2 regions of the Paenibacillus sp. ALJ109b genome follow, and region 1 is predicted to be linked to the other one. Evidence: riboswitches for the same ligand, from Rfam matches in the RefSeq annotation. Region 1 holds a riboswitch; the other holds the start of a gene.

Region 1 (15,140 bases):
AGGTACGAATGGATGAAAGAGCGAATGCCTCTTATATGCAGTAAATTTTGCAAACCATATGTACAGAACGAGAGTATTTTCTATGAGTTATAATTTGTGATTTCTAGTGGGTGGGTAGCGCTATGAAGAACATTCGTGCAAAGAGAGTTGCATCGAAGGGGCAGTCTGGTGGCTGGAAGCATGCCGGATTGCTACTTAGCGGAGTGGGCATATCCAATCTGGGTGATTTCATATATATTGTGGCGATTAACCTGATGGTATTGAATATGACACAGTCTCCAGCGGCAGTCGCAGGGTTGTGGATTATCTCGCCGATTGCTTCGGTGTGCACTAAGTTTTGGTCAGGCAGCCTGATTGATCGTTATGATCAGCGACAGCTGATGATTGGTGCTGATATGCTACGGGCATTGTTGGTGGCGGCGCTCCCACTGATGTCCAGCCTATGGATGATGTACGCAGTGATGTTTCTGATCAGCATGTCTTCATCTATATTTGTCCCTTCCTCTCAGGTATACATTACCCGGTTGGTACCTGCTGAACGGCGCAAGCGCTTCAATTCCCTACAAGCCCTGATCAGCTCAGGGGCATTTATTACCGGCCCAGCAGTTGCAGGAGTGATGCTGATTTATCTATCTCCGGCGGCAGCCATTTATGCCAATGCGGTTTCCTTTGCTGCTTCTGCGTTGATTCTAATGTTTCTTCCCAAACTGGGCATTGGAGAACAGAATATAGGGACGGGAAGCAGACTGACGCCTCAAATGATTGCCCAGGATTGGAGAGCTGTACTGAGCTTCAGCCGGAAGTCGGGCTACGTAGTCAGTATATATGCCCTGTTCCAGATTATTCTGGTCGTCGGCATGTCGCTGGATGCTCAGGAAGTGGTGTTTATCCGTCAGGTAATGAACCTGCCTGAATCGCAGTACGGAGCATTAATGAGTGTCACCGGAATCGGTTATTTGGCAGGTTCCATGCTAGTTTGGATGTTCGCCAAACATTTGCCGATCCGTCACATGATGGGTGGCGGTGTACTTCTGGTTGCGCTTGGTTATTTCCTGTTCGCCCGTTCATTCTCGTTTGAACTGGCGGCTGTTGCCTTTATTCTGCTCGGTCTGTGCTCCGCACTGGCGAATACCGGCCTGATTACCTTTTATCAAAATAATATCCCTGTCGATCTGATGGGGAGAATGAGTAGTGTACTTGGTCTTGTGTTAAGTCTGCTGCAGGTGGCTTCCATTTTGATTGCAGGGGTAGTGGCAGAGCAGTTGTCACTTCGTATGGTATATACAGTTGTATCTGGGGTCATGCTGTTAGCTGCGTTGGGATTGTGGGTGACGAGCATGTTTCCTTCCCGAAGCAGGTATTACGATGAACCGGCGAAGTCCAAGGCGATGGTGGGATAACAGGCAGAAATAAGGCAATTCTAGTACAGAATAATGGTTGCCTGAATACCCGAACAGTTCAACGGAACATAACATAAATAGTATTAAACACAGATATTGGCTAATCGAAAATGAAAAATGTATACGCTTTCGAGATGAAACGCATTAACACATTCATGTGATGAAAGTTTACAGTTGTTCAGTTTATCTTGTGTATAAAATGGAAAAAAACAATTATTCAGAAAGAAATCGTTAAGTTTGTTGACACTGATCTTCCGGTCGATTAATCTTAATGAGAAAGTATTAAAAACTTCAATTATCGTTCTGGTACAAGATCAGAATGGTTCCATACAGCGAATGATAGCGAGCGGGAGAGACCTGGGCATGTCGAGTACAAAGGCAGCTGTCGGGCACCGAAGGAGCAAGCTGCTGCGCACCCGGCGCAGCAGTTAATCTCTCAGGTAAATGTACCATCGTTGGACGCAACTCTGGAGAGTGCGCGAACTGCGCCACCCAAGGGGTATATGGTCAAGCAGCACGGTGTGCAGGGTGACATCACCTGTGAATACAGGGATGCATCGATTCGCCGCGCTGCTTATCATGAAACTCTCAGGTATCGAGGACAGAGAGAGGGCCTAGGGCCTTCTTCTGTCCTTTTCTTATGTCATCATTCAGTAATAAAGGAACATTATGGGTGTACGTCTGGATGAAAATGACGATTATAAATGGAGGGTTTGCGATGCGTTTTAAAGACGTTTTTTCAATTATTGGTCCGTCCATGACAGGTCCATCAAGTTCACATACGGCTGGAGCGGCAAGATTGGGGCGAATTGCCCGTCAGTGGCTGGGATGCACGCCTGAACGCGCCCGTTTAACTCTGTATGGCTCGTTTGCTGATACGTATCAGGGGCATGGTACGGATCTTGCGTTGATCGGTGGCCTGCTTGATTATGTGACTGATGATCCGCGTATACCGGATGCAGAACAATATGCAGAGGAAGCGGGTATGGAGGTAGAGTTTTTTACAAGCGGCCTGCCTGCTCCTCATCCGAATACGGTCAAGATTGAACTCTGGCATGGAGACCGTCAATGCACACTAATCGGTGCTTCCATTGGCGGAGGTAGTGTATCGGTGCATGCATTGAATGATTTTCGTGTACAGATCAGCGGAGAGTTCCCCACACTTGTACTGCGACATTCGGACAAAGCAGGGGTGCTCGCTTCCGTAACTTCCACGATCAGTTCGTCCGGGGTGAACATCGGGTACATGCAAGTGGATCGGAAAGCCCGGGATGGTGAAGCACTGACAGCGATGGAGATGGATGGTGCGCCGAATCCTGAGATGTTGAACCGTCTGCGGTCGCTGGATCATATGCTGGACATTCGCGTGATTGATTTGAAGAGAGGGGTCGAGCCTGATGCGGTTTAAACATCTACATGAACTGAATACTATCTGTACAGCAGAGTCTAAGACCATTGCCGAGCTGATGATCGAAGAGCAGGTTCAGGAGACGAATATTCCTGAAGCGGATGTTGTGCAGCAGATGTCGGATTACTATCAGGTGATGAAGGAAGCTGTACACAAAGGGCTGACAGAAGATACGACATCACGCAGCGGCTTGACTGGTGGAGACGGCAAAAAAATGGCTGAGTACATTCGTAAAGGCGAGACTTGTTCTGGAGATGCCTCTGCATTGGCCATGGCATATGCCCTTTGTGTATCGGAAGTGAATGCCTCCATGGGCCGGATCGTAGCGACACCGACAGCCGGCTCCTGCGGCATCATTCCGGGTGTATTTATCAGCTCCCAAGAGCGTTTTGGCTGGAGTGACGAGCACCTGGTGAACGGTCTGTTCTGTGCGGGAGCGATCGGTTATGTCATTGCCAACAACTCATTTATCTCGGGTGCCGAGGGTGGTTGTCAGGCTGAAGTGGGTTCTGCTATCGGTATGGCCGCTGGAGCCATGGTGGAGCTGCGTGGAGGGACGCCGGAGCAAGTGGTTCATGCGGTTGGCCTCGCGTTAAAAAATACACTAGGACTCATCTGCGATCCCGTAGCAGGCCTCGTGGAAATCCCTTGCATCGTGCGTAATGGACTGGGTGCCGTAACTGCTTTGGCTGCGGCCGACATGGCGCTGGCCGGCGTACGAAGTGCTATCCCTTCTGACGAAGTCATTGATGTCATGCTGGAAGTGGGGAGTGCGATGCCGAGCAGGCACCGTGAAACGGCCCAAGGTGGGCTTGCCCAAACACCGACAGGACGGAAAATGATGGAGAAGCTTGCTAAACCAAAGGCGAAGCGTGCTGAGCCTGAGGTTGAAGCTGAGTCTCCTGCTGAAAATGAACCAGAAGCCAAGGCATAACGCCTTTGGCCTGAAATCAATTTTAACTTGGTGTGCCTTTTAATATAAAAAAAGGTGATGTGCTCCCATCATGATACGAAAAGCCGATACGAATTCTTCCTAGTGAAGAAGCGTATCGGCTTTTTTGCTGTTCCCACAAGAAAAATAGGTATTGACGAATATATATCGATTAGATATATTATTTGTTGTCATATATCAATGCGATATATAAAGCTGAGAAGAAGTTATATAATTTAAGGAGATGGATAACATGAAAAGTGTTTTTCAAACGAGTCTTCTGTTTTTGAAAAATGGAGCTACAGTGGTCGGGTTAATTACAGCCGTACTGTTCCAGGTTTTTTTTAATACCATTTGGCTTAGTGGGTATGATCAGGTCAATGCACGGATGAATCAGCTTGCAGTGACCATCGTAAATGAAGATGGGGCTGGGGCGGAGCCTGTGGCGAAGTCACTTGCAGAGGGGCTTCATTTCGCAATCAAGCCTTCGGCAACTATGGAAGAAGCCAGACAAATGTTGACGGACCGGGATGTATACATGATTATCGTGATTCCATCTGGTTTCATGCAGCAGGCGGGAGACTTGTCGGGTCCAGTAGCGGTGAAGTATGTGATGAATGAATCCAACGTGGCTACCGTAAAAAGTGTGATGCAGACCGTATCCGCCCAAGTCACAGCGACGTTGAACCGTGAAGTACAGCAAAATAGCATTCGGGGAGTGCTGAATCAATCAGGTATGGCTGCCGATCAGGCGAATACGATGGCAGTGGGGTTATCTTCCCGGGTGGAGGCAGAAGTGGAACGGCTGAATCCAGTTAACAATTTTGCTTTTTCCATGGTACCGATGTTGATTGTGACGGCTACGTTTACAGGTGCAATGCTGCTTGGCATGAATCTGCAAAAGGTTTCTGGTGAACTCAGTAGCAGGGCAGGAAAATGGGAACGCTTTTGGGCGCGCAATATCATCAATGTTGGTGCTGCATTTATCGTATCGCTCGTTGGAGCAGGGATGATGCATGTTATGGGTGTATCATCAGCAGATGGATGGTGGATGTTATGGCTATTTCAGTTGTTGATTACTTTATCTTTTCTATTCGTGGCGCAATTGAGCTTGCTGCTGCTTGGAAATGCTGGAGCATGGTTAAACAGTGCCTTGTTGCCTCTGCTGATGTTGTCATCAGGCGCAACCATTCCGCGCGATGTCATGCCTGACTTCTATCAACAGATCGGTCATTATCTGCCGGCAACCTACGCGGTGGAGGGCATGATGAATCTGGTGCTTGGCGGAGATGGGATTAGTCATGATGTTCTGCTTCTGGTGGTGATTGGAGCGGCGACGTTGTTTCTGGGTGCGGTGTGCACGTGGATCAAACGCTCAGGTCCTGCACAATCCGGCATACCTTTGGAGTCCAAGTCTGCTGCGACACCTGTCGCTCTGACTGGAAACCTGCCTTCGCCTGATCGTGGATAACATGGATAACGATAAGCCCCCTTTTGCCGGATAAGCCAATCCGTGAACGTCTGATGATGTTGAACGTATAAGGGAGGATGTGATACGTTAAGAGCAATTGGAAAGGAGCGGTACACCGATGAACACGCAGCATGTCATCCTCGGAATACTGCACAATCAGCCATGTTCCGGATATGAGATCAAGCAGTACTTTGAACAATATTTTTCATTTTTCTTCGATGCCAGCTTTGGCACCATTTATCCTACACTTGCCAAGATGGAAAAGTCAGGGTTATTGACCAAAGAATCCGTTAGACAAGAAGGGAAACCTGACAAAAATGTGTATACCTTAACCCCGGAAGGGTCTGCGGAGTTCAATACCTATTTGATGAGCCCCCTGGAAGCAGAGGTGTTCCGTTCTGATTTTCTGATGCGTCTGTATTTCGGAGAGCTGGCGGATGAAGATACTGTCGCAGGGTGGGTCCGGTCGGAGCTGAATCGTAAAGAATTGCTGTATGCCGAGCTGCAACGCCAGATGAAGCAATTCGGCGAACAGATCTCACCTGCACAGCGTTTATGTATGCAAGTGGGACTTGTGCAATATGAGGCTACTATCCGATTGCTCAAGGAACAGCTGGCCGCGTCACAGTAGCTTTTAATAGTATCCATATCCCTAAATCAATTGACGATCCATCAATAACGCAGAAAAATCGCTCTACAGATCAATAACAGATCTGTGAGCGCTTTTTGTGCGTTGCGTTCAATGCGTTGGAATTGTAAAGACACAAAAATTTTAAAAAGCTACGCGATATCTGTACTTAGTACAACATATCCGTATGCGGGCAGCTCAACGGCGAGGGTTCCCTCTTCCTTGGCTGTACGATACTTCTCACCAAATAACTCCGTCCACTCCCCGGCACCCGCCTCCAGTTCGACGATAGCTGTTTCTTCCGAACGATTAAAGAGGACCAGAATACGCTCCTCCTCATCCTGTCGTTCCATCACAAGCTGGCTTCCGCCTTCACGGGCCTGCAGGAATCGAATGCTGCCTTCTGCACGCAGGGCAGGATGGGCATGGCGAAGTGCGATTAGCTTTTGATAAAAGGAGAACAGCTCGCGGTCCTGCTTCGTCTCGTCCCACTCCATACATTTCCGACAACCGGGATCATGATCCCCGTCCAGCCCAATCTCGTCTCCGTAATAAATGCACGGAGTACCCATATAAGTGAATTGGAACAGCGCGGCCAGTTTCATTTTCCGCTGGTCGCCCTCACATAAGGTGAGCAGCCGTGGTGTATCGTGGCTATCCAGCAGATTAAACGCTACTTCGCTGGCTTGCAGCGGATAGCGGGATAGCTGTCGACCGATGGAGTTGGCGAATTGGTCAGCGTGCATGACATCTTTTACAAAAAAACGATTCACAGCTTCCGTAAATGGATAGTTCATCGAGGCATCGAACTGGTCGCCTTGCAGCCAGGAGGAGGACTCATTCCATACCTCACCCAAGATATAGGCATCCGGATTCGCAGCTTTGACCACACGGCGGAAGTCACGCCAGAACGCATCATCCACTTCATCCGCGACATCCAGCCGCCAGCCGTCGGTGCCGACTTCCTTAATCCAGTATTCGGCGACCTCCAGCAAATACGCCTTCACCTCAGGGTTTTCCGTGTTCAGCTTCGGCATGTGAGCTTCAAATCCAAAGGTTTCATACGTAGGTATGCCATCCTTCACATCCAGCGGGAATTCATGCACATGGAACCAGTCCTTGTATTTGGATTTCTCCCCGTTCTTCTGCACATCCACAAATGGGGCGAATGTCTTCCCGGAATGATTGAACACCGCATCGAGCAATACCCGGATTCCACGTGCATGGCACAGTTCAACAAGCCGTTTGGTTGTATCTGCATCACCAAAATGCCGATCTACTCGCAGATAATCTTCGGTATCGTATTTGTGATTGGTTGTTGCCTCGAAGATCGGAGTGAAATAAATGGCGTTAATGCCCAACTCTTCAAGGTAATCCAGATGGTCGATAACGCCCTGAAGATCACCGCCGAAGAAGTTAAACGGGGTCGGCTCACCTCCCCAGGGTTCCACATGTTCTGGATCAAGGTCGGGGTTGCCATTTGCGAATCGTTCAGGGAAGATCTGATAGAAGATCGCATCCTTCACCCATGCAGGCGGTGTAAATACAGCTCCGGGGTGGATATACGGAAACTGGAACATGTGACCAGGATCGTCGGGTTCATGCGTTTGGAAATCCGTTTCGGTCATCCAGATCTGTTCTGTGCCGCTTTTCAGCAGGAAGGAATACTTCAGTCGATGATACGGAGGTTTTACTTGCCCCTCATAATAATCGAACATGGAATCGGATGTATATTTGGTTAAAGGAACCAGCTCTTTAGTGCGATCCCAGGCGTATTTGTCCCCAGTCAGGGCATGTACCTCGGTGAGATCATTCTTTTTGGCACGCAGACGCAGACGAATGGTATCCTTATCGTAGGCATAGGCCCAGTTCCGTTTCGGTTGATGATAGATGGCTTCCAGCAGCATGTTGAATTTCCTCCCGTCGTATACACACGTAGTATGTGAGCAAGTCGCAGCATTCGATGCAGAATTATGCGAAGCGGATGATTAAGGTATAATTTAAAATAAAAAGACATCAATGGTCGTGTGATCATCATTCGTACATTTTATATAAACAAGATACTTCATTATGTTTCAAATATATAATTAACCCAAAGGGTGCAGAAAGGAAACGAATGTGCGCATGAAAACGAAACTGTTATACATTGAAGACGATACGGAAATTGCTACATGGGTCAGGGCCGACTTGGAGGAGCGTGGATATGAATTGGTATGGCTCGGCAGTGGTGAGGGGGCTACTGAAGCTGCAGGGGGTTGCTCGTTGGTTATTCTGGATGTCATGCTGCCGGGACTGGATGGTTTTACGGTAGGACAACGACTCAAAAAGGAACATCCTGAAGTGCCCATTGTCATGCTTTCAGCCAGAACGTCCATTGACGACAAGCTGCATGGGCTTGATTTTGCCGATGATTATGTAACCAAGCCATTCCATCCCGATGAACTCGCCGCACGGATTGAGGTACAGCTTCGAAAGGCAGGAACTGCAATCTCGGCCGATACCGTTGTAAAACTGGACCATTTGTCCATCTACGAGAAAGATCACCGGATCGTGAATGAGGAGACGGGGGAAGAAATTATTTTATCAGGCAAACAGTTTCATATCTTCGCCTACTTGCTCAGGCATATGGGCATGATTCGAACCAAGGAACAGATCTACGAAGCTGTTTGGAACGAATCTTACCTCGACGGAGACAAGACATTAATGGTACATATTCGGCATCTGCGCGAGAAGCTGGAGCGTGATCCGGCGAACCCGACCATCATTCAAACCGTTCGCGGTGTCGGCTATCGTGTGAAGAAGCCATGAGCAAAAAGGCGACGATGCGCGATCCATCCAGTAGGGGTAGAGGAGTGAAACGTAGCTTTCCGGGCAAACGGAAAATGCGTTTTGGAAGGACCCTGATGTCTCGGTATATCCTCTTGATCTTGGCAGCGGTTTTGTTTGTGCCGGTCGTTCTCCCCATTACATCCATCATCTATGTGGTGGTGGTGAACAATACAAATAAAGAGAATACGGCACCTTATGGGGATAGCACGAAAATTAGCAATCTGTGGACCCGGGAATCCGAGAAGTTGGATGGGGCGACCTCTGAAAAAATCAATCAACGTATGGCACAGCTTCACCGCAAATATCCCAAATCTTCGATGTACCGTGTGGACCAAAACGGTAAAACGGCATTTATTCTCGCTGGAGAGGGCGTTGCTGTATCGGAATCGACCGTGGATGGAACAAGGATGACAATATTGAAGTGGACGTTGAATCATCAGAGAACAGAGACCCAGATTCCAGCGATATGGAACTCAAACACTACCATGGAATTTATGAAGGAAGCGTCCTATCGTGATCCGCTAACGGTGGTTTCTTTTGTAGGGGGAGATAGCGAAGACAAGGGACAAGGCTTTATGGTGATTGAGGTCCCAAGGTACCTTTTGCAAAAACCGCAGAACAACTGGCCTATGGAACTTTTGTATTTGGGTGGATTAATGATGATCATCTTCCTCTTATTTATTATCATGTCGATCCTGTTCTTTGCGCGAATTCGCAAGCGGCTCATCCGTCTCCAGACGGCGATGATCACCCCTGGCAAGGAAGGCATTCCACTTCCTGTGGAGATTCGCAGATCGGACGAGATTGGACATCTGGAGGAATCGTTTAACGAAATGGTGCATCAGTTGACAGATAGTCGTCACCGGGAGCGGGAGGAAGAGCAGCTTCGCAAACGTCTTGTCGCGGGACTGTCGCATGATCTGCGTACACCGCTGACTGTTATTCGTGGACATATGCATTCCCTTCACAAAGAACCACTAAGCACAGCTGCGGATACTTCATTGCGTCGTATGGAAGCCAAGATGGATGATTTGAGCGGACTGATCGATAACATGTTGTCGTACAACCTGCTCACCAGCGGAAAATATACATTGAAGCTGGAACAGAAGGACGTCCTGCGAATCGTCAGAGAAACGGCAGCTGCCTGGTATCCCGTTTGGGAGAAAGAGCAGTTTGAGATTGATATCGATCTGCCAGAAGAACCGTTGATCTGGCAGGTGGATGAGCAGGGGTTACGTCGTGTTCTCGATAACCTGTTTCAGAATGTCATCCGTCATGCAGCGAGTGGAAAATATATTGGCATATCGACAGAACAGATCCATGGGGAGAAGGCTCTTGTTATTCAAGATAGGGGCCCAGGATTGCAGGAAGATTCGGATACCAAGGGAACTGGTCTGGGGTTATCCATCGTGGATCTGCTGATTCGTGAGATGGGGCTGCGGAAGAGGGTAGACAGCTCTGAGAACGGATTGCGGGTCAGCCTCTATAGCGGCGGGGGAGCTGGGAAGCCAAGGCCCTAACCTTTTTTTAAACTAAACTTAAACTTCAGCCGACTTCAGCTTTAACCTTGGAAGGTTACGATGATATCCGAGGTGATTAAACAGTGACTAATAACATTATTCAAACCGCTAACTTATGGAAAACATACCGGGACCGTGCGGCGGTCCGTGAACTTGATCTGCATATTAAAAAGGGAGACATTTATGGCTTCCTTGGTCCCAACGGCGCTGGTAAAACAACAACCATTCGTATGCTTCTTGGCTTAATCAAGCCAACCAAAGGTGTCATCCGTGTATTCGACAAGGATATCCGCAAGGATCGCATGGACATTCTGCGACGTGTAGGTTCGTTGGTTGAATATCCGTCATACTATGGACATCTGAACGCGGTGGAGAATCTGGAAACCTTGCGCCGGATATTGGATGTACCCAAATCGAGGATTGCCGAAGTGCTTTCCATCGTGGATCTGACCCGAGATGCCAAACGTTCCGTAAAAGGTTACTCGCTTGGAATGAAACAGCGTCTGGGGATTGCAAGTGCCCTGCTGGGTCAGCCGGAGCTGCTGATTTTGGACGAGCCGACGAACGGCCTTGATCCGGCGGGCATTCAGGAGATCCGGGAGTTAATCAAACGCATGCCCCTGGAACACGGCATTACCGTCCTAGTGTCCAGCCATTTGCTGAGTGAAGTGGAACAGATGGCGAGCCGGGTCGGCATTATCCGTGAGGGGAAAATGGTCCTTCAGGATACGATTGCCAATCTGCATAGCCAGACGGGCAGTTCCATTCGAATGACGGTTTCCGAGCCGGAAGAGGCGATGAAGCTGGCAAGAGAGCAGGGACAGTTCGGTCAACGTGAAGGAGCCGCGCTCACGTTCCCGTATATGGATAATAGCGCGATTGCATTGCTGGTTCGCCGATTGGTTGAGCAGGATCACGCGGTCTATCGTGTCGAAGAGCACCGTCAATCCCTAGAAGACTTGTTCATGCGGGTCATCGGTGAGGGGGCAACGATATGACGGGCCGTGCGTTATCGTCCGACTGGCTCAAAATTCGTGGCAAAGGTATTTGGTTCCTCGTTTTTCTGGCCCCCATTGGACTGACGGCGATGCAAGCTTTGAATTTCGGGCTTCGTTTGGACTATCTGAAAGAACAGTATGGGGGTCATCTGTGGGAGAGTTTGCTGGATAATGTGGTTGTTTTTGTACCGCTTGCCTTGATGCTGGGGGCGACGATTCTCAGTTCGATGATCGCAAATGTTGAACATGAACAGGGATCTTGGAAGCAATTGCTGGCGATGCCAATCACAAGACCTGCGGTGTTCCTGGCCAAGTTCCTGCTCGCTTGTATGCTGCTCATCATCTCCTGTTTGGTATTAACAGCGGGAATTATTGGTCTGGGACTGGTGCTTGGATTCAACGCGGGTGAGATTCCCTGGATACATGCAATTAAACTGGGTTTACTGCCGCTGGCTGGCGCACTTCCGGTGTTATCGCTGGAGCTATGGCTTACGATGGTAAACAAAAATCAGGCTCTTCCCGTCACGCTTGGCATTGTCCTCGCAGTAATGGGCATGTTCGCACTCAGTATCTCACCGTACTTTCCGCTTGCATGGGCGCAGATGGCTTGGGCCAGCCCAACACCATTCGTGTATGTCGGTTTGGGCGTAGGTTCGGGTCTCTTGATCATGCTGCTGGGGATGGTGCACTTTAGCCGGAAGGATGTGGCCTAAGATGAGTTTTGCAACTACTTATTTTCGAATCCTATCCTCTGAGCGACTCAAAATGGGCAAATCACCTGTCTGGCTTCTGATTCTGCTTAGTCCATTGATCGCACTGCTTATCGGGCTGCTATCCACACCATCAGGTCAATGGAATGTGCTTATGGGTTCAATGGTCTTTCTTCACGGTTTGTTATTGCTGCCCATCCTGACCGGCGTATTTACCTCTTTCGTCTGTCGTTTCGAGCATGCGGGGGGAGGCTGGAAAAAAATGCTGGTGCTTCCGCTTACCCGTACGGGCGTATATGCAGGTAAACTGACCATCGTGATTTTGCTTCTGGCAGGCACACAATTGCTGCTGTTGGGATCCATCCTGCTGGCAGGTACGATCCAGGACATAACGGATCCCATCCCATGGGGATTCCTTACAGGTAAGCTGCTGCTGGGACTATTCGCTTGTGTGCCGCTCGCTGCTCTCCAAATGTTCGTTTCCTTGGTATGGAGCAGCTTTGCCGCACCGCTGGCATTGAATTTTGCATTGACCGTACCGAACATTCTGATCGTGAACTCGGCTACATTTGGCCCGTATTACCCTTGGGCGCAACCGATGATTCTAATGACACCGTTTGAAGGTGGGGGATTCGGAGCGTACAATGTTCCACTTGGGACCATGCTGGCAGTGGTCGGGGGGAGTGCAATTCTCTTCATTTTAATTGGAATTTTTTATTTTAGAAAAAAAGAAATTTAATTACAAAATATTACAATTAATTGTATAATGAATTCCTTTTGAGCAAACATAGACCTCAGTTATTGATGGTCTATGTCGCTTAAAGGGGATTTTTTTTGTCGTTTATATATGGTTTTGGTGAAGAGATTGTAAGCAAATTCGAACTGGAATCTGGTAAAATAAAAAAAGCTGTTTCTAGGAAGGCTTACATGGTTATTCGAGGGTAGGCCCATTTCGCCGGAAATTATATTTTTTGGTTGTTAGATGAAGATATAGGCTGAGAAAAGAGGGGTAAGCCTTGGATATTAATAAAACGGAAACCCTGAAGCGCATTATTTCTGAGGGAAGTTCTTACCAATCATTGTTTTTTAATCACCCAGATGCCATATATGTGATGGACATCCATGGAAATTATATTGATGCCAATCCCTCGATTGAGAGGATTTCAGGGTATACATTTGAAGAACTCCGTAACTTGAATCGAGATAGGATTTGCCCTCCCGAGAGTGAGGAGTCGCGTAAAGAATACATTCGTGAGGTGCTGGCTGGACATTCAGTCAGTAATTCGATCACGTTTTATCATAGAGACGGTTCTCTGAAGCAGGCCGAGATTACCTATGTCCCCATAACGGAAAAAGAAGAGATTGTGGGGATATACGGTATTGCTAGGGATGTAACCGAGATCGTAGAAGTGGAACGTAAATTGCATGAAACGCAGGAGAAATATCAGATGTTGGCTGACCATGCCCAGGATCTAATTACAACGAGTTCGATGGACGGCAAGCTGCTGTACGTTTCCCCTTCCGTCTATTCGTTGCTGGGATATCGTCCGGAAGAGGTGACAGGGAAGTTACTGAAGGATTACTGTTATCCTGGGGATTACCCTGAACTACTGGAGATGTCGTCGAGTGGGAATGGCTGCAAGATGCGGGTGCTTCATAAGAAGGGGCACTACATCTGGATGGAAACGCTGGCGAAGCCGGTGGCCGGAGAAGAGGGCAAGAATACTCAGATTGTCAGCGTCAGCCGGGATATTACCCAGCATAAAAATGCAGAGAGACGTCTTAGAGAGAGTCGTCAACGGTACAAATCTCTGTTTGAACATAATCCGGCAGCGGTATACTCGCTGAATCTCGAAGGCAAATATACGGCAGTGAACCGCAATCTGGTCAAAATGCTGGATGTACCTCGAAGCAAATTGATCGGGCAGTCCTTTCTTTCGCATTTGGATAAATGTGAAGTGCACGGCGGGCAAGCATATTTCGAACTGGTGAAGCAGGGGAAACCCCAACATTATGAAACGCGGATCGTGAATTCCAGTGGCCGGAAGGTAGATGTATCTATCATTAATGTTCCCATCATTGTGGATCAGGAACTCGTGGGTGTGTATGGGATCCTGTCTGATATTACGGAGCGTAAGGATTATACTGAGCAGATCCAGGAGCTTAGCAAACAGCATGCCCTGATTCTTAACTCGGTTACAGAGGGCATCTATGGACTGGACGCAGATGGCATCACCAGGTTTATGAATCCGGCTGCTGCTTCCATGTTCGGCTACGAAGCGGAAGAGTTTGTCGGCAAAAGCTCGCATCCTATCATTCATCATTCACGTGCAGACGGCAGCTATTTTCCAAAAATCGAATGTCCTATTCATATGACGGTGATGGATGGGCAGCGCCGTACAGTGAAGGAGGATGTGTTCTGGCGCAAAGACGGAACGAGCTTTCTGGTGGAATATCAGGTTACACCCATTATCGATGAAGGTCAGATTCGTGGCGCCGTTATCGTATTCAATGATGTGACTGGTGATCGCGAAATTGTGCGAGCCAAGGAAACCGCTGAACTTGCGGCACAGGCTAAGTCAGAATTCCTGTCCATGGTCAGTCATGAAATTCGCACACCAATGAATGGAATCGTAGGCATGACTGAATTGCTCATTGGAACGGATTTATCAGAGGAACAGCGAGAGTACGCCGAGATCATCCGTGAGAGCGGCGATGCACTCTTGAATATCCTGAATGATATCCTTGATTTCAGTAAATTGGAGTCCGGGAAAATGGCTTTGGCCTACGAACCGTTCTCGCTGCGCATCATGTTGGAACAGGTTGCAGAACTTTTCTCGTCTAAAGCGGAAGAGAAGCAGTTGAAGATCCGATATCGTCTCAATCCCGACATTCCTGAGTTTATGGTGGGCGATGCGATGCGTATTCGGCAAATTCTCGTCAATCTGGTGAGTAATGCCTTGAAGTTTACAGATCAGGGGAGCATTGATGTCACTGTGGATATCATTCGCGGCAGCAGACCGGAAACGAGTGTGCTGGACTTTGCTGTGAAGGATACGGGGATTGGTATTCCAGAAGATAAGCTGGATCAGTTGTTCCAGTCGTTCTCTCAACTGCATCCTGTCATTAACCGCAAATATGGCGGGACAGGTCTTGGATTGGTCATCTCGAAGCGGCTGGTGGAGATTATGGGTGGCAGTATCAGTGTGGAGAGTGAAGATGGAAAAGGATCAACCTTCCGCTTC
Region 2 (15,140 bases), on a different contig from region 1:
GATGGACATGAACAATACAAAAAAAGCTCTTGCTGACGTTGAGTCATCAGCAAGAGTTCGTTACTTCATTCACTATATGCTTCAACTGCAAGCGCAGTTCAATACAGGTTTACGGGCTGCTGTTGTTTCATCCAGACGGGTAACCGGTGTGCCATAAGGGGCATTGAGTACCAGTTCAGGCGTTTCTTCTGCTTCCTTGGCAATGCGAATCATCGTATCGATGAACCCATCAAGTGTTTCTTTGCTCTCGGTTTCCGTTGGTTCGATCATGATGCACTCCTCAACGTTCAGCGGGAAGTACACGGTTGGCGGGTGATACCCAAAATCAAGCAATCGTTTGGCAACATCTAGCGTGCGTACACCATACTGCTTCAACCCTCGACCAGACATAACGAATTCATGTTTGCAAACGCCTGGATACGGAATTTCGTAGTAAGGTGCGAGACGAGCCATCATGTAGTTGGCGTTGAGCACCGCACATTCAGATACCCGGCGTAAGCCTTCAGGTCCATAAGTACGAATGTAGGCATAGGCGCGGACCAGAATACCGAAGTTACCATAGTAAGCTTTGACCCGGCCAATGGATTGATCACCTTCACGATCCAATGCATATATGCCCTCATCATTTTTGATGACCATTGGTTTTGGCAGAAACGGAATCAAGCGGCTCTTCACACCAACCGGGCCGGCACCAGGTCCACCTCCGCCGTGAGGAGTACTCATCGTTTTATGCAAATTCAGATGCACCACGTCAAAGCCCATATCGCCAGGTCGGGTGATGCCCATAATGGCATTGGAGTTGGCTCCATCGTAGTACAGCAAGCCACCTGCCTGGTGCACAATGGAGGCAATCTCCTGAATGTCTTTTTCAAAAAGTCCGAGCGTGTTCGGGTTGGTCAGCATGAGCGCTGCGGTGTCCGAACCAATAGCTGCGCGAAGTGCGTCCAGATCCACCAGCCCGTCTGCACGGGAAGGGATCGTTACCGTTTCGAAACCTGCTACGGTTGCACTTGCCGGGTTGGTCCCATGAGAAGAGTCCGGTACGATAACTTTTGTGCGCTGCTCACCACGACCTTCGTGGTAGGCACGGATCATCATGAGCCCGGTCCATTCACCATGTGCACCAGCGGCCGGTTGCAAAGTAACGGCGTCCATACCGGTTAGTCCGGCAAGGTCATTTTGCAACGTATAGAGAAGTTCAAGTGCACCTTGAATGCTGGATTCGTGCTGATATGGATGAATTTTGGCGAACCCGTTGTAACGGGCCACATCCTCATTAATCTTCGGATTATATTTCATCGTACAAGAGCCCAACGGATAGAATCCGTTATCTACCCCGAAATTACGACGAGACAGGGCAGTGTAGTGGCGAATGACGTCAACTTCAAAAACCTCAGGCAATGCCGCTGCTTCCGACCGAAGCATTTCCCGGGGAATCAGGGAATCCACAGCTTGATGGGGAACATCGCATTCAGGCAAGGAGTAAGCGACCCGACCCGGACTGCTGAGTTCAAAAATCAACGATTGCTCCGGTGCTGGAGAGGCAGACTGAGTAGTGAGTGTTGTGATCGTTTCAGGTTGGCCCGAAGTGGAGATAGAGGTTACCGTTTCCGATTGTCCTTGTGCTGATGTCGTCGTTGTCTTTGTTGTCGTTTCCTGAGTCACAGCGATCCCTCCAATACACGTGCGAATTCGTCGATCTCTTCCTTGCTGCGTCGTTCAGTAACCGCAATCAGCATATGTCCAGCGAGCTCTGGATAATCACGTCCAAGTTCATACCCACCAATGAAACCTGCATCTAGCAATTTCAGTTGCAGTGATTCCACATTTGTTCCTTCAGGCAGTTGAATAACAAACTCATTGAACGTCGGTGCGGTAAATGTAAGAGAGACGCCTGAAATTGCGGTAAGCGTGTTAAGGGAATAATGGCTCTTTTGCAAATTCAAATCAGCGACGTCGATCATGCCTTGTTTACCCATGATAGACATATAGACAGATGCGCTCAGCGCGAGTAACGCCTGGTTCGAACAGATGTTGGACGTCGCCTTTTCCCGGCGGATATGCTGTTCCCGTGCTTGCAGCGTGAGTACAAAACCACGCTTGCCGTTGCGGTCCGTTGTCTGGCCTACAATTCGGCCAGGAATCCGGCGCATATGAGCCTGAGATACGGCGAAGTATCCGCATGTTGGGCCGCCGAGTGAAGCGGCGATGCCAAGGGGCTGTGCGTCGCCAACGACGATGTCAGCACCCAGCTTGCCTGGGGCTTCCAGCAGACCCAGCGATAGCGGGTTGGCGCTGACCACGAGCAGGCTTTTGTGCGCATGCGCAAGATCTGCGGCCTGTTTTACATTTTCCACGGCGCCGAAGAAGTTTGGGCTCTGAATCATGACGGCTGCGGTGTCATCGGACACGGCGGCTTGCAGGGCATCCCAGTCTGTTACACCATTTTGATATCCAATCTCAACAATCTCCAGATTGAGGCCATGAGCGTAAGCTTGCAATACCTGACGGGATTCAGGGTGTACGGTACGTGACACAATCAGTTGTTTGCGGCGGGTTGCCGCTGCGGCCAGATTGCCTGCTTCCGCAAATGCAGTTGCACCATCGTACATGCTGGCATTGGCTACAGCCATACCTGTCAACTCACAGATGTAGGATTGAAACTCGAAAATCGCCTGCAATTCTCCTTGGCTGATCTCGGGTTGATAAGGTGTATAGGCGGTATAGAACTCGGAACGGGAGATGACATGATTAATGACGGAGGGAACGTGGTGATCATAAATGCCTGCACCCAGGAAACTGGCGTGTGTCTCGAAGTTGGCATTCGCTGCCGCTTGCTTCGACATATGACGTGTCAGTGCATATTCATCGAGTTTGGAGGAAACAGGCAGTTCACCCTGATATCGAATCTCCTGTGGAATGTCATGGAACAGATCCTCAATCGTTTCCACGCCGATGGTTGCCAGCATGGCATTCTGATCCTGCTCGGTCATGGGAATGTAGCGATGCTTGCTCATGCTTGATCAGCTCCTTGAGTAGGTGTCTTTGGCGCACGTGTCCGTTTATGAAAAGGGGTCTTTACAACCTCGGCTTTTAGTTTCTTGCCACGAATCTCAATCTCCAGCGGGGTACCCAGTGCAGCATATTTGCTGTCGATCAAGGCCAGCCCCAGATTGCGTTTCAACGTAGGCGATTGGGTGCCTGTGGCCACTTCACCAATCTGCACGCCTTCGGCGTAAATTGGATAATGAGGACGAGGAATGCCGCGCTCCAGTACTTCGATGCCGACCAGCTTGCGGGCAGGCCCATCATTTTTTTGCTGCAACAAGGCTTCATGTCCGATAAACGGTCCTGCATTTAGCTTCACAAACATGCCAACGCCAGCCTCTAGCGGTGAGATGGTTGCAGACAATTCCTGTCCATACAGGGGCAGCTTGGCTTCAAAGCGCAGCGTATCCCGGGCACCCAGTCCTGTCGGAACGAGTCCGTGACCTTCTCCCGCTTGCATCAATCCGTTCCAAACCGCAGCGGCTTGTTCCGTAGGAACGTAGAGCTCAAAGCCATCTTCACCCGTATAACCGGTGCGGGATAACAGCAATGTAACGCCACATACCTTCGCATTTGCCACAAAGCGGAAAGGCTCAATTGAAGACACATCGATGTCTGTCACCGTTCTGAGAATATCCACTGACAGCGGACCTTGCAGAGCAAGAAGCGCCGTTTGATCCGAATCATTGGACATCGTTACGCCTGGCATCATGTGCTGTTGCAGCCATGCCCAGTCCTTGTCGATGTTGGAGGCGTTAACCACCAGCATATAATGCTGGTCTTTCAGTTTATAGATCAGCAGATCATCGACCACGCCGCCATCCGGATAACACATTAACGTGTATTGGGCCTGACCGGGAACGAGTGTTGTTACATCATTGGTGGTCATGTGCTGTAAAAAAGCTTCTGAGTGTTCACCTTGTACTGTGAATTCGCCCATGTGGGATACATCAAACAATCCGGCACGTTCTCGCACCGCTTCATGCTCTTTCTGAATTCCACTGAATTGTACCGGGAGCTCCCAGCCACCAAAATCAATGCATCGTACGCCTTCATATTGCTGATAGAGTGGAAAGAGTGGGGTTCTAAGCAAATCGGACATCCAATCACCTCGTCATGGGCCGTCAACCGGCCGAGTGTATAACCATGGATCAATGAATCTGGCATCATATTTTATTATAAAAGTAAGGTAAGGACGCTATAGGCAGCGCCGCTCTATAACCTGTTTTCGTTTTTTGGGAAAAAGGAAAAGGACAGGCCAAAGAATCGGCATGCCAGAAGCACGCTGTATTCTTAGGCTCTGTCCTTGGTACCTGAGAGTTACCCCGCCGCCTGATGCAGCAGGTTTCCCCTTGGGTGATCATAACGCCCACACAGGGCGATTAGATGCTCTCCAGAGTTGCGTCCCGTAAAAGTCCTTTTGCCTGAGAGATTCACCTCCGCTTGTCGGTGGTTTACTCCTTCGGCGTTACCGCATGTACACCCTGAGTCGGTGTCAAGGGTAATCTCTCCCTTTACATTCATCCGCGGGTATTGCATAGACCAATTAAACACATTTACTACTCTCATTAAAGCCTGAATCGACTATTGATGTCAAGAACGATATCATAGAAATTAATAAAAAATCCGAATGATATTTGCTATTGATTATATAATGTTCGTTTATTTATAAAGAGTGCGCTTACTTTTCTAATATTCACCATTATATGTAGGGAGGGTCCATTTGAGTTACAGACATATAAGGAAGAAATACAAATAAATTGTGAGGTATCTTGACATTTGAATCGAAAATATCATACGCTATGTTCTGGGAAAAAGGTTAAGGTCAAAGAAACGCATGCACTCATTAATGAAAAGCGAGGCGGATATCGATGAGCGAATTGAAAAGTGATTTCCTGTACAGTGAAGAGCACGAATGGGTGCAGACCGTAGGGGAGGATACCGTACGTATTGGTATTACCGAGTTCGCGCAGCATCAGCTGGGTGACATTGTGTTTGTGGAATTGCCTGACCTTGAATCGGATGTAAAAGCGGAAGATGGTATTGGAACGATTGAATCCGTCAAAACCGTTTCGGATTTGTTTTCTCCTGTCAGTGGAACGATTATTGCTGTGAATGATGCATTGCAGGATTCCCCGGAGCTGGTTAACAACTCTCCATATGAGGAAGGCTGGATGATCGAGATTCGTGTTGAGGGCGACCTGACAGCAGCACTTTCCACATTGATGAACGCGGATGCGTATCGTAAACATACGGAATAATAATAAGGTACAATTCACCGGTTGGATAGAGAGTTTTAGCTTGATGTAAAAGTCCTTTTAACGTAATAAAATGAATCGATTGATTATAGCTCCGAATGGTGATATTGCTTATTCGGAAAATATTTAGGCGCAATTGCCTCATCTGAATCAGGATGAAGTAATTGCGCCTTTTTCCGTTGTTAGTCGACGAATTAGATGGAATAAATATCAATCTAACATGTTTCATCATCATTTCTAATGAGGTAGAAACAGCTCGCCCAAATAGAATAAATTTACAATTTCATTTGTCAGTAAAATGGGGCAACTCGTGGGTATGATACATGAAAGGGAATAACAGTTTTCGATCCATATACAGGTTTAAATATGGAACAATCCTTTAAATTTAAATCTTGTCATCAACGTTCATGACGGAAGTAGGTTTTCATTTCGTTGTAGAAGATACCGTTTTCATTTACGATATGGTTGTAAATTAAGATTTATTGCAGATTTATACCTTCGTTCGTCTGGATCATCGTTGTCAAAATTCAGTGGAATCAAGGTTTAATATGTTGAGGAGGTTTTCAATATGAGTTCAGTGGACGCAAAGTCCGAAAAAAGCGGAGGAATACGGGTCGGCGTTCAGAAGTTTGGACGTTTCCTGAGTGGTATGGTTATGCCGAACATGGGTGCTTTTATCGCCTGGGGGCTGATTACGGCATTGTTCATTCCAAAAGGATGGTTCCCTAACGCAGATTTTGCATTATTGGTTGATCCAATGATCAAATATTTGCTGCCTTTGCTTATCGGTTACACAGGCGGTACCATGGTACACGGCCAACGTGGTGGTGTAGTCGGTGCAATTATGACCATCGGGGTTATTGTCGGCAGTGACATTCCAATGTTTCTTGGCGCCATGATAGCCGGACCGTTGGGAGCCTGGGTCATTAAGAAATTTGACAAGGCTGTCGATGGCAAAATCAAATCAGGGTTTGAGATGTTGGTTAACAACTTCTCCGCTGGTATTATTGGTGGGATTTTGGCGCTTCTAGCCCTTAAAGGCATCGGGCCTTTCGTTGAAGCGATTAGCAAGGTGTTATCAGCTGGGGTAGAAGCTTTGATGAATGCTGGTCTTCTCCCGCTGGTCAATCTGATCATTGAGCCAGGAAAAGTATTATTCCTGAACAATGCGATCAACCATGGGATTCTGACACCAATTGCTACAGATCAAGCAAGAGAATTGGGTCAATCCGTATTATTCATGCTTGAATCCAATCCAGGACCTGGACTCGGTATTTTGCTGGCATACTGCTTCTTCGGTCGCGGATCAGCCAAATCTTCCGCTCCAGGTGCTGTAATCATCCATTTCTTTGGCGGGATTCACGAGATTTATTTCCCTTACATTCTGATGAGACCGATACTGATTCTGGCTGCGATGGCTGGTGGTGTGGCGGGTACATTGACCTTCATGTTGACTGGAGCAGGTTTGGTATCAGCACCGTCACCGGGAAGTATCATTGCCTACTCGTTGTTAACACCTAAGGGTGGATACCTTGGCATGTTTGCAGGGGTAGCCGTAGCTGCGATCATCTCGTTCCTCGTAGCATCCATACTGCTCAAAACTGGTAAACAGAAGAACGATGAAGAAGATCTGGACAGTGCGTCCAACCGTATGAAAGATATGAAAAATCAGGGCAAAACAGGCAACCTCACCGTTGATAAAGACAATCGTGAAGCTGACCGTGCAGCCGATATTGCTTCTTCGGCAGTAAAAACGGATATCAATAAAATTGTATTCTCCTGTGATGCAGGTATGGGTTCGAGTGCCATGGGTGCCTCGATTCTGCGGAAGAAAATGAAAGCAGCCGGTGTGGATGTCGCTGTAACCAACACGGCGATCAGTGAGATTCCACAAGATGCTGACATCGTCATCACACAGAAAACATTGACAGACCGGGCCAAATCCGTGGCTCCAAATGCAGAGCATATTTCCATCGACAACTTCCTGAAGAGTCCTGAATATGAGGCACTGGTGGAGCGCCTCAAATCCGACTCCTGATGAGTAATATTACAAGGAGACAGCGTGAGATCGTGGAGTTCCTGCTGGAGCATCCTCATGAGGTAACTGCTGGCGATATAGCTGTTGCGGTCAAAGTAAGCACTCGTACCGTACATCGAGAGTTGCAGATGATTGAACAATGGCTTGAGCCCCTTGGCATGAGATTAGAAAAAAAATCGGGAACCGGGGTTCGAATTGATCCCGGTTCCGATGATTTGGCCGTATTGCGTCAACAACTTGAGCTTAACGAATATGTGGAGTTTACGCCCGAAGAGCGTAAACTCTTCATGCTTTGTATTTTGCTTGATGAATCCGAGCCTGTGAAGCTGCTTGCATTGGCCTCAGATCTGAAGGTAACCGTGTCTACGGCAAGTAATGATCTGGACGATCTGGAGCCACGCATTCAGCTTGCAGGATTGAAGCTGGTTCGCAGACGTGGATATGGGGTCAAGATCAATGGAAGCGAGCTTGCTCATCGCATGGCTATCTCAGCCCTCGCTCTTGAATATCTGGATGAATCCGATTTGTTCGGTAGACAGGCGGAGCAAGGGGGTTCCAAAGTAAGCAGCAAACTTCTGGAAATGATAGGACATGAGGATGTACTTACGGTCGAAAATGCATTATGGCAGCCGGATATTGAGTGGTTGGAAAATATACCGGAGCGTCAATACATGAAGCTACTGATCCAATTGTCTGTAGCCGTTGTGCGGATTCGCAAAGGCTTTGGCATAGGGCGGAATACTCAGCAAGACAAAAAAGATGTTGGAATGCCTCTGCAAGACGAGCAGAAGGTGCCGGAATATTTAGCTTCCAGACTGTGCGGTGTTCTATCTGCCCAACTTGGGCTGGAGTTTGTGAGCGAGGAGCAGGCTTATTTTCACAGGCTGCTGATTGAAATCGAGCAATCGATTCATTCCTCGCGTCTGCTGCCCGTAGACGATCTGGTTTTACTTGACATGGTTCGTTCCCTCACAGACCGGATGCAACAGAAAACTCATTATTCGTTCCATGAGGATCGTCTGCTCCGTGAAGGTCTGATTGCCCATATGGAGCCGGTGCTGGAAAGAATGGATGAGCGGCAGCTCATCCGTAATCCGTTGCTTCAGCAGATCCGCAAGGATTATGAATCACTGTTTGAGGATGTAAAGCAAGCAGTGCGAGAGGCTTGGCCCAATACGGATGTTCCGGATGAGGAGATCGGATTTTTGGTGATGCACTTCGGTGCTTCCATTGAACGACTGCGGGTGCTGAAACGTGAAATCAGGGCTGTCGTCGTTTGTACGAGCGGGATCGGATCTTCACGGATGTTATCGAGCCGCCTGTCCAAGGAAATTCCCGAGATTCGGATTGTGGACAGTGTGTCCTGGTATGAAGCCGCGCGTATACCAAAGACGGAATATGATCTGGTTCTCTCTACTGTGGATCTGCCAATGGATAAACATCAATACTACAAGGTGAGCCCACTGCTGACGGCAGAAGAAAGTGAACGTTTAAGGCACTTCATCAGGACAACGACGCTTCAGCGGGAACATAGTCCCCCACCTGAAGTAGATTCAAGGTCAACAGGACGAATTTCCGATCCGGTTGGACTGGAAGCGACCCTGATTGAAATCGTACAGATTATCGGCAAGTTTCAGGTGTTCCCGCTGGATAATCAGAAGATTGGATTTTTTGACACGGCCTACGCCATGTGCAGCGTTTTACATCATTCTGGTGTGTTAAATAATCCTGAAGAGATTGCCAGGCTGCTGGAGGAGCGTGAAGCGGTTGGAAGCCAGAAAATTCCGGGGACTTCCCTCGCTTTGTTTCATACACGCAGTGATGGCATTCACAGTCCTTCAATCACGCTGTTCCAGTTGACAGAGCCGCTTCTGCGCACGCCGGAAGACCCGACAGGTGTCAGCCATGTGCTTTTGATGCTAGGACCCAGACAGTTATCGAAGGAAAGTTTGGAGGTACTGAGTGAGATCAGTGCACTATTGTTGCAGGAAGAAATGATCACATTACTTGAAAAAGGCAACCGGGATGATCTTATTCATTACTTGTCCCAAGAACTTGCGGGATTTTACCGCAGCAAAACAGAAATTGGAGGTATTCAAACATGAGTGTGTTAACTAAAGATAAAGTCATCATGAATGCAACGGCTCAGGATAAATACGAAGCGATTCGAATGGCAGGTCAAATTTTGAAAGACGCGGGACATATCACCGCTGAATACATTGACAAAATGCTGGAGCGTGAAGAGATTGTCTCCACGTATGTCGGCAACGGACTTGCGATTCCACACGGCACGAAGGAATCCAAATCATTCATCCTGTCCACAGGTATATCGGTCATTCAGTTCCCGCAGGGTGTTGATTTTGGGGAAGAGAAAGCGTATATGGTCATTGGTATCGCTGCTCAGGGCGGAGAACATATGGAGATCCTGACCAGCATCGCAGTCATCTGCGCCGAGGAAGAGAACATGGAAGCTTTGCGTCATGCTCAAACCGCTGAAGAAGTCATCACTATTTTGGAAAGTGAAATGGAACTATGAAGGCCCTTCACTTTGGAGCAGGTAATATTGGACGTGGCTTTATCGGTTTGATTCTGTCCCGTGCAGGCTACAATGTCGTTTTCTCGGACGTTAACCAGGAGCTGGTTAAGGCTCTGGAGCAGCGTGGAGAGTACACGGTTGAACTGGCTAACGAGGCCAAGGACCTGGAGACAGTTACCGGTGTGAGTGCCATCGATGGAACCAATCTGGATACCGTTGCTCAGAACGTTGCAGAAGCTGAACTGATCACAACCGCAGTAGGTGTGAACATTCTGAAACATATTGCTCCGGGTATTGCCAAAGGACTTACATCCAGACTGGGAACAGGCGATGTCTTCCAGCCGCTTCACATCATTGCTTGTGAAAACGCAATTGGAGCCAGCACTCAGCTGAAAGAACATGTATATGGTTTGCTTGATGAGCGGACTCGCCTGCTTGCGGATCAGTATGTGTATTTCCCGGACTCTGCGGTGGATCGGATTGTGCCGATTCAGCATCATGAAGATCCATTGCATGTACAGGTAGAACCTTTCTATGAATGGGTTGTTGACCGTTCACAAATGGCCCCTGCGTTCAAACCGGTTGAGGGTGTAATGTATGTGGATGATCTGGAGCCTTATATCGAACGGAAGTTGTTTACCGTAAATACTGGACACTGTATTGCCGCTTATATTGGATATGTGAACGGGTTTGATACAATTCAGAAGGCAATTGCCGATGAAAAAGTCAAATCCATCGTATATGGTGCCTTGCAGGAAACCGGAGCAGTTTTGGTGAAGCGTTTTGGATTCAATGCCGACGATCATCAGTTGTACATTGCCAAAATATTGGAACGGTTCGTTAACCCGCATCTGACGGACGAAGTAACTCGTGTAGGACGTTCTCCACTGCGGAAACTGTCCCCGAATGACCGTCTGGTTCGCCCGGCTCTCCAGGCTTACGAGTATGGAACGGAGACAACACATTTGGCAATGGGCATGGCCGCTGCCTGCAAGTTCGACATTTCCGAAGACCCGGAAGCAGTAGAACTCCAGACTACGATCCAGCAAAAAGGGATTGAAGCAGCACTCAGCCAGTATACGTCCATGGATGAGAGTCATCCTGTACTGAAGCAGGCTGTAGCGCATTATCAACAACTGCAGAAGTAACGGTCTGTATTTCAATACAACATCATATCGATAGAAGAAGAGCCTCACAGGGTTAACTGTGGGGCTCTTTATTTTGCTCTGTCTTCTTTTTATACGTATCCAGACATGCCTCGCAGATGCAGGACTTCCTTCGCTGTTCTGCCGGAATGGGGTCAAATACCCCTTCTGGGAACACAGCCCGGTTACACCAGCATTCTGAATGAGGACGACCAGCGGCATAGGAGCAGCCATTGGCCTCCCCACACAAAGGACATACAAGAACTTCTGGAGTGACTTTCTTTGTATCTTGCTCAACAGACATACGAGTCTTCCTTCCCCCATGAATTTCAAACCACGAACGATCGATAGGTTTATTAAAGTATAGCAACTCAACCCATTATATCAATCCTGTGGTTATTCTTCAGGGGGCAATTCAATCTTTAGTCCTTCCACATGCTTGCGACTCATCAGTTTGCGTTTCTTACGGTTCTCTTTGGTCTCCAGCACAATGTCGAGGTCATAGTCACCCGGATATAGTTCATCTGCGGAGATGTGCAGAGTTAGACGTTTCTTGTGAATTTTGACTTTACGTCCGCGCAGCATGACTCCGATATTTCCGCGACTGTCCTCCACATCACAGACGATGCCTGACTGGTTCAGATAAGCTGCATAGACGCGATCCCCTTTTCGGAATGCTTTGGCAGGGGAAGCGGGTTCTAATAGTTCAGGCCGATCAGCAGATTGCTTTTTTGTTTCAGTTTGTACGGACGGGCTGACAGGTTTCGTCTTGTTCTTTGTTTCATTCCATTGTTCTTGTTCAACCGTGCTGTTTATTTGCGATGACGTTGAATTTACGTTAGGCACGGATGAAGTGAAGCTGGAAGAGACACTTTGTGGGACACCCTGATCTGAAATGAGCTTGGAGCGCTCAATAATACGCTGTGGCATACCCAATTTCAGTGCAATGGAATAGGCATAGCTGTCCCCTGCTTCTCCGATCCGCAATCGATAAAGAGGTTGAAGAGAGACTGTATCGAACTCCATTCGGGCATTCTCAAATCCAGGCGTGGCTGCTGCAAAATGTTTGATTTCCCCAAAATGGGTTGTGGCGATAACGGTAGCTCCACGGCTGTGCAGCTCCTCCAGCATGGCGATCGAGAGTCCCACTCCCTCACCGGGATCGGTACCGGAGGCCATCTCGTCAATAAGAACAAGTGTCGATGAATCGGCTTGCTCCAGGATGCCAATCATGTTGCGAATATGTGCAGAAAAGGTACTGAGTGCTTGCTCTAGGCTCTGTCCATCACCGATATCCACAGCGACTTCATGATATACGGCCATCTCGCCATCTTCAGCGACAGGCACAAGCAGACCGGATTGCATCATCAAGGTGAGCAGACCCAATGTTTTGAGTGCAACCGTTTTGCCACCCGTATTCGGCCCTGTAATGATTAGTGAAGAATACGTTTGACCGATTGCAAAATCAAGCGGAACCATGGATGCACCCATAAATGGATGGCGGGCATTATGAAGCCGAACCCGTCCATTGGCATTGACACGTACAGTCCGTCCATCCATGGTCGCCGCATATTTCGCTTTGGCGAACAGGAAATCCAGAATTCCTACCGTTTCCGTGTTTAGTGAGATTTCTCGATTATAAGAATCTGTGAGGGAGGTTAAGTCACCGAGAATTTTCATCTCCTCCCGTGATTCCTCGGCTTGCAGTGAAGCCAGCTCCATTTGCAGACCTACTAATTCAGCAGGCTCAATATATACGGTTTGGCCACTTCCCGATTCATCCAGCACACTGCCTTTAACGTGTTTGCGGAATTCTTTCTTAATGGGCAGCACTGTTCTTCCACCACGCTGACTAATCACATTTTCCTGCATGATGGAGCGGTGTTTGCTTATAAGAGAATCCAGCTTGCGTTTCATGCGTTCCTCATTCACCGTCATTTTTTTACGAATACGTATCAGCTCCTTGCTCGCCTGATCCTGAATGCGTCCACTATGGATACAGCGTTCAATCTCACTCAGCAGGGATTCCATCCATATCATGGATGAAGCGTAGCGACTAACTGTCGGGGCCACTTCGGATTTGCCCTCCATGTATTTCATAAGCTGTGCGCAGCTGCGAAGAAACTGAGCGAGATGGCTGAAATCACGTTCCGTAAATAAATAACCGGTACCTAGCAGGTCCATAATGGTCTCCATGCCATCCAGTGATGGAATGGGCACACTGGCGCCGTTACGAATCAAAGCAGCCGCTTCAGCGGTCTCTTCCAGACGCATTTGTATCAGAGAAGCGTCCACCATTGGCTTCATGTCTCTTGCGTAACGTTTGCCCAAATAGGATAGGGCACAGGCTGCAACGTTTTTTTGAATTTGGGGATAACCCAGACTGGTTAAAGTTTTTTCATTCATGCTTGATCTCTCCTTGGATATAAAATGGAATTTCGGTTAAAGCGATGGGACATATTCCCGGAAAACGCAAAAAGGGCGGAGAATGAACAAACGTCATTCTCCGCCCTTAACGTACGGGAAAGTAGGGCCCGTTATAGGTCTATACAAAAAAATCCACGCTGAACACAGCGCGGAAATAGACCCGGACACGTACAATCCCGGAGGCGATTTATGATATCCGCTGTTCTTAACTAAGTACAGGGTAATGGCGCATCATGAAATACACGTATGCCACAAGGCACAAGTGAATCGAAGGCCAAACTCCTGAATATGAAACTTGTTAGTTAAGAACGCTCACCGACATCAAAATCTCTCCTTTGATTGAGGAATATGCAACTAATATAAACTGGAAATTGCTTTGAAGTCAACCTTCAATAATAAATAGTGGACTTGAATAACAATGGGTTTTAAAATAACAATAGTAAATTAATCCAATGAAAGCGATATTATACATACGTTTTGCATTAGTTCGGGAAGTGATTCCGAAATCGTTCTCGTTCAAATCACGCAAAATGCACAAAGGAGGATGCTCTTTTTGCCTAAATACCTGCTGCGTTTGCTCTGTTTTACCATGATACTCGGAGCCCTTCCGGTCATTATAATTGGTTCGGTCTCCTATTCGATTGCCTCAAGTGACATTGAGCAGAAGGTGCGGGAGAGTAATTTGCAGATTCTGCATCAGACCCAAATGCGGGTAGAGCAAGTTTTGCGCAGCCTGCAATTATCGTCCATCCAATATGTGAATTCTCCACTGGTATTACAAGCGATGAAAAAACCGCTGGACAGCAGCGAATTTCAGGAAATTCGTGATCTGACTTCCGGATTTAATAATTTGCAATCGGTTACAAATATTGATCAGGCCTATCTCGTGAATCTGGATGAAGACTGGGTTGTTTCGATGCGATCCTTTGGAAAATTGGATGATTTCAGTATTCGGGACCGGATAGGCTCTTATTTGAAATATACAAACAGCCTGTTTTGGGTGACGCAAAATGTGAGTTCAACCAATGAAAGTATACCGGTATCGGCCGGAGTCGGTGAAGCGGCACAAGAACAAGCGCCTACCCTTATTTCATCCGACAATGTGGTCAGCATGGTATTCAAGATTCCGATGATACCGACGAATGTGAAACCAAAGGGATTTCTGGTTATAGATATAGCCGATACAGAGCTAAGCACATTTCTAAGTCGAAATCCGAATTCAGGGGATATGTACGTCCTTGATCGGGAGCAGAAATATTTTCTCAATGATACAGAACAAGACGGGAAATACGATGCGCTGAATCAGGAAATCCACGAAAAGGTAGAAACGACGGGACAGTCGGAGGGTTTCTTCAGCGCAGAGGTGGAAGGAAGTCAGGTGGCGGTTAGCTACAGGCAGTCCCCACTCAATGGCTGGTTGTATGTGTCCGTTGTATCGCTGAGTCAGATAACTGCCCAGTCGCAGAAAATTGCATTGGTTACAGGTGTGGCTACGCTGGTCATGTTATGTTTGACGGGACTAGTAGCCTTCTATGGCAGTCGTAAGATGTATTCTCCCATTTCCAGACTTCTGCAGTTTACGAAAGGACTGGATTCTCCAATGGCTCCGTCGGGACGCCGTCAGGATGAATTTATATACATTGAAGAGCGATTATCGACTTTGTTCAGCTCGGAGAAAACGATGCGTG

The links. Region 1 has a riboswitch for glycine ahead of sdaAB (L-serine ammonia-lyase, iron-sulfur-dependent subunit beta). Riboswitches for the same ligand answer to the same signal wherever they lie in the genome.
Region 2: another riboswitch for glycine. It lies ahead of gcvT (glycine cleavage system aminomethyltransferase GcvT); the one in region 1 lies ahead of sdaAB (L-serine ammonia-lyase, iron-sulfur-dependent subunit beta).

Annotation. Positions count from the first base shown of each region.
Region 1 covers NZ_JAAIFP010000019.1:172,503-187,642, reverse strand. Annotated here, with positions in the region: gene G3352_RS19830 (phosphotransferase enzyme family protein) at 1-93, shown strand, start outside; gene G3352_RS19825 (MFS transporter) at 123-1,400, shown strand; glycine riboswitch at 1,738-1,861, shown strand; glycine riboswitch at 1,866-2,007, shown strand; gene sdaAB (L-serine ammonia-lyase, iron-sulfur-dependent subunit beta) at 2,119-2,808, shown strand; gene sdaAA (L-serine ammonia-lyase, iron-sulfur-dependent, subunit alpha) at 2,798-3,742, shown strand; gene G3352_RS19810 (YhgE/Pip domain-containing protein) at 3,993-5,210, shown strand; gene G3352_RS19805 (PadR family transcriptional regulator) at 5,329-5,841, shown strand; gene G3352_RS19800 (alpha-glycosidase) at 5,991-7,745, opposite strand; gene G3352_RS19795 (response regulator transcription factor) at 7,963-8,646, shown strand; gene G3352_RS19790 (HAMP domain-containing sensor histidine kinase) at 8,742-10,187, shown strand; gene G3352_RS19785 (ATP-binding cassette domain-containing protein) at 10,271-11,185, shown strand; gene G3352_RS19780 (ABC transporter permease) at 11,182-11,898, shown strand; gene G3352_RS19775 (ABC transporter permease) at 11,900-12,634, shown strand; gene G3352_RS19770 (PAS domain-containing hybrid sensor histidine kinase/response regulator) at 12,912-15,140, shown strand, end outside.
Region 2 covers NZ_JAAIFP010000013.1:87,633-102,772, forward strand. Annotated here, with positions in the region: gene gcvPB (aminomethyl-transferring glycine dehydrogenase subunit GcvPB) at 82-1,569, opposite strand; gene gcvPA (aminomethyl-transferring glycine dehydrogenase subunit GcvPA) at 1,662-3,017, opposite strand; gene gcvT (glycine cleavage system aminomethyltransferase GcvT) at 3,014-4,150, opposite strand; glycine riboswitch at 4,347-4,447, opposite strand; glycine riboswitch at 4,451-4,572, opposite strand; gene gcvH (glycine cleavage system protein GcvH) at 4,920-5,309, shown strand; gene G3352_RS14975 (PTS mannitol transporter subunit IIBC) at 5,875-7,344, shown strand; gene G3352_RS14980 (BglG family transcription antiterminator) at 7,344-9,449, shown strand; gene G3352_RS14985 (PTS mannitol transporter subunit IIA) at 9,446-9,880, shown strand; gene G3352_RS14990 (mannitol-1-phosphate 5-dehydrogenase) at 9,877-11,028, shown strand; gene G3352_RS14995 (cysteine-rich CWC family protein) at 11,081-11,329, opposite strand; gene G3352_RS15000 (endonuclease MutS2) at 11,422-13,431, opposite strand; gene G3352_RS15005 (helix-turn-helix domain-containing protein) at 14,006-15,140, shown strand, end outside.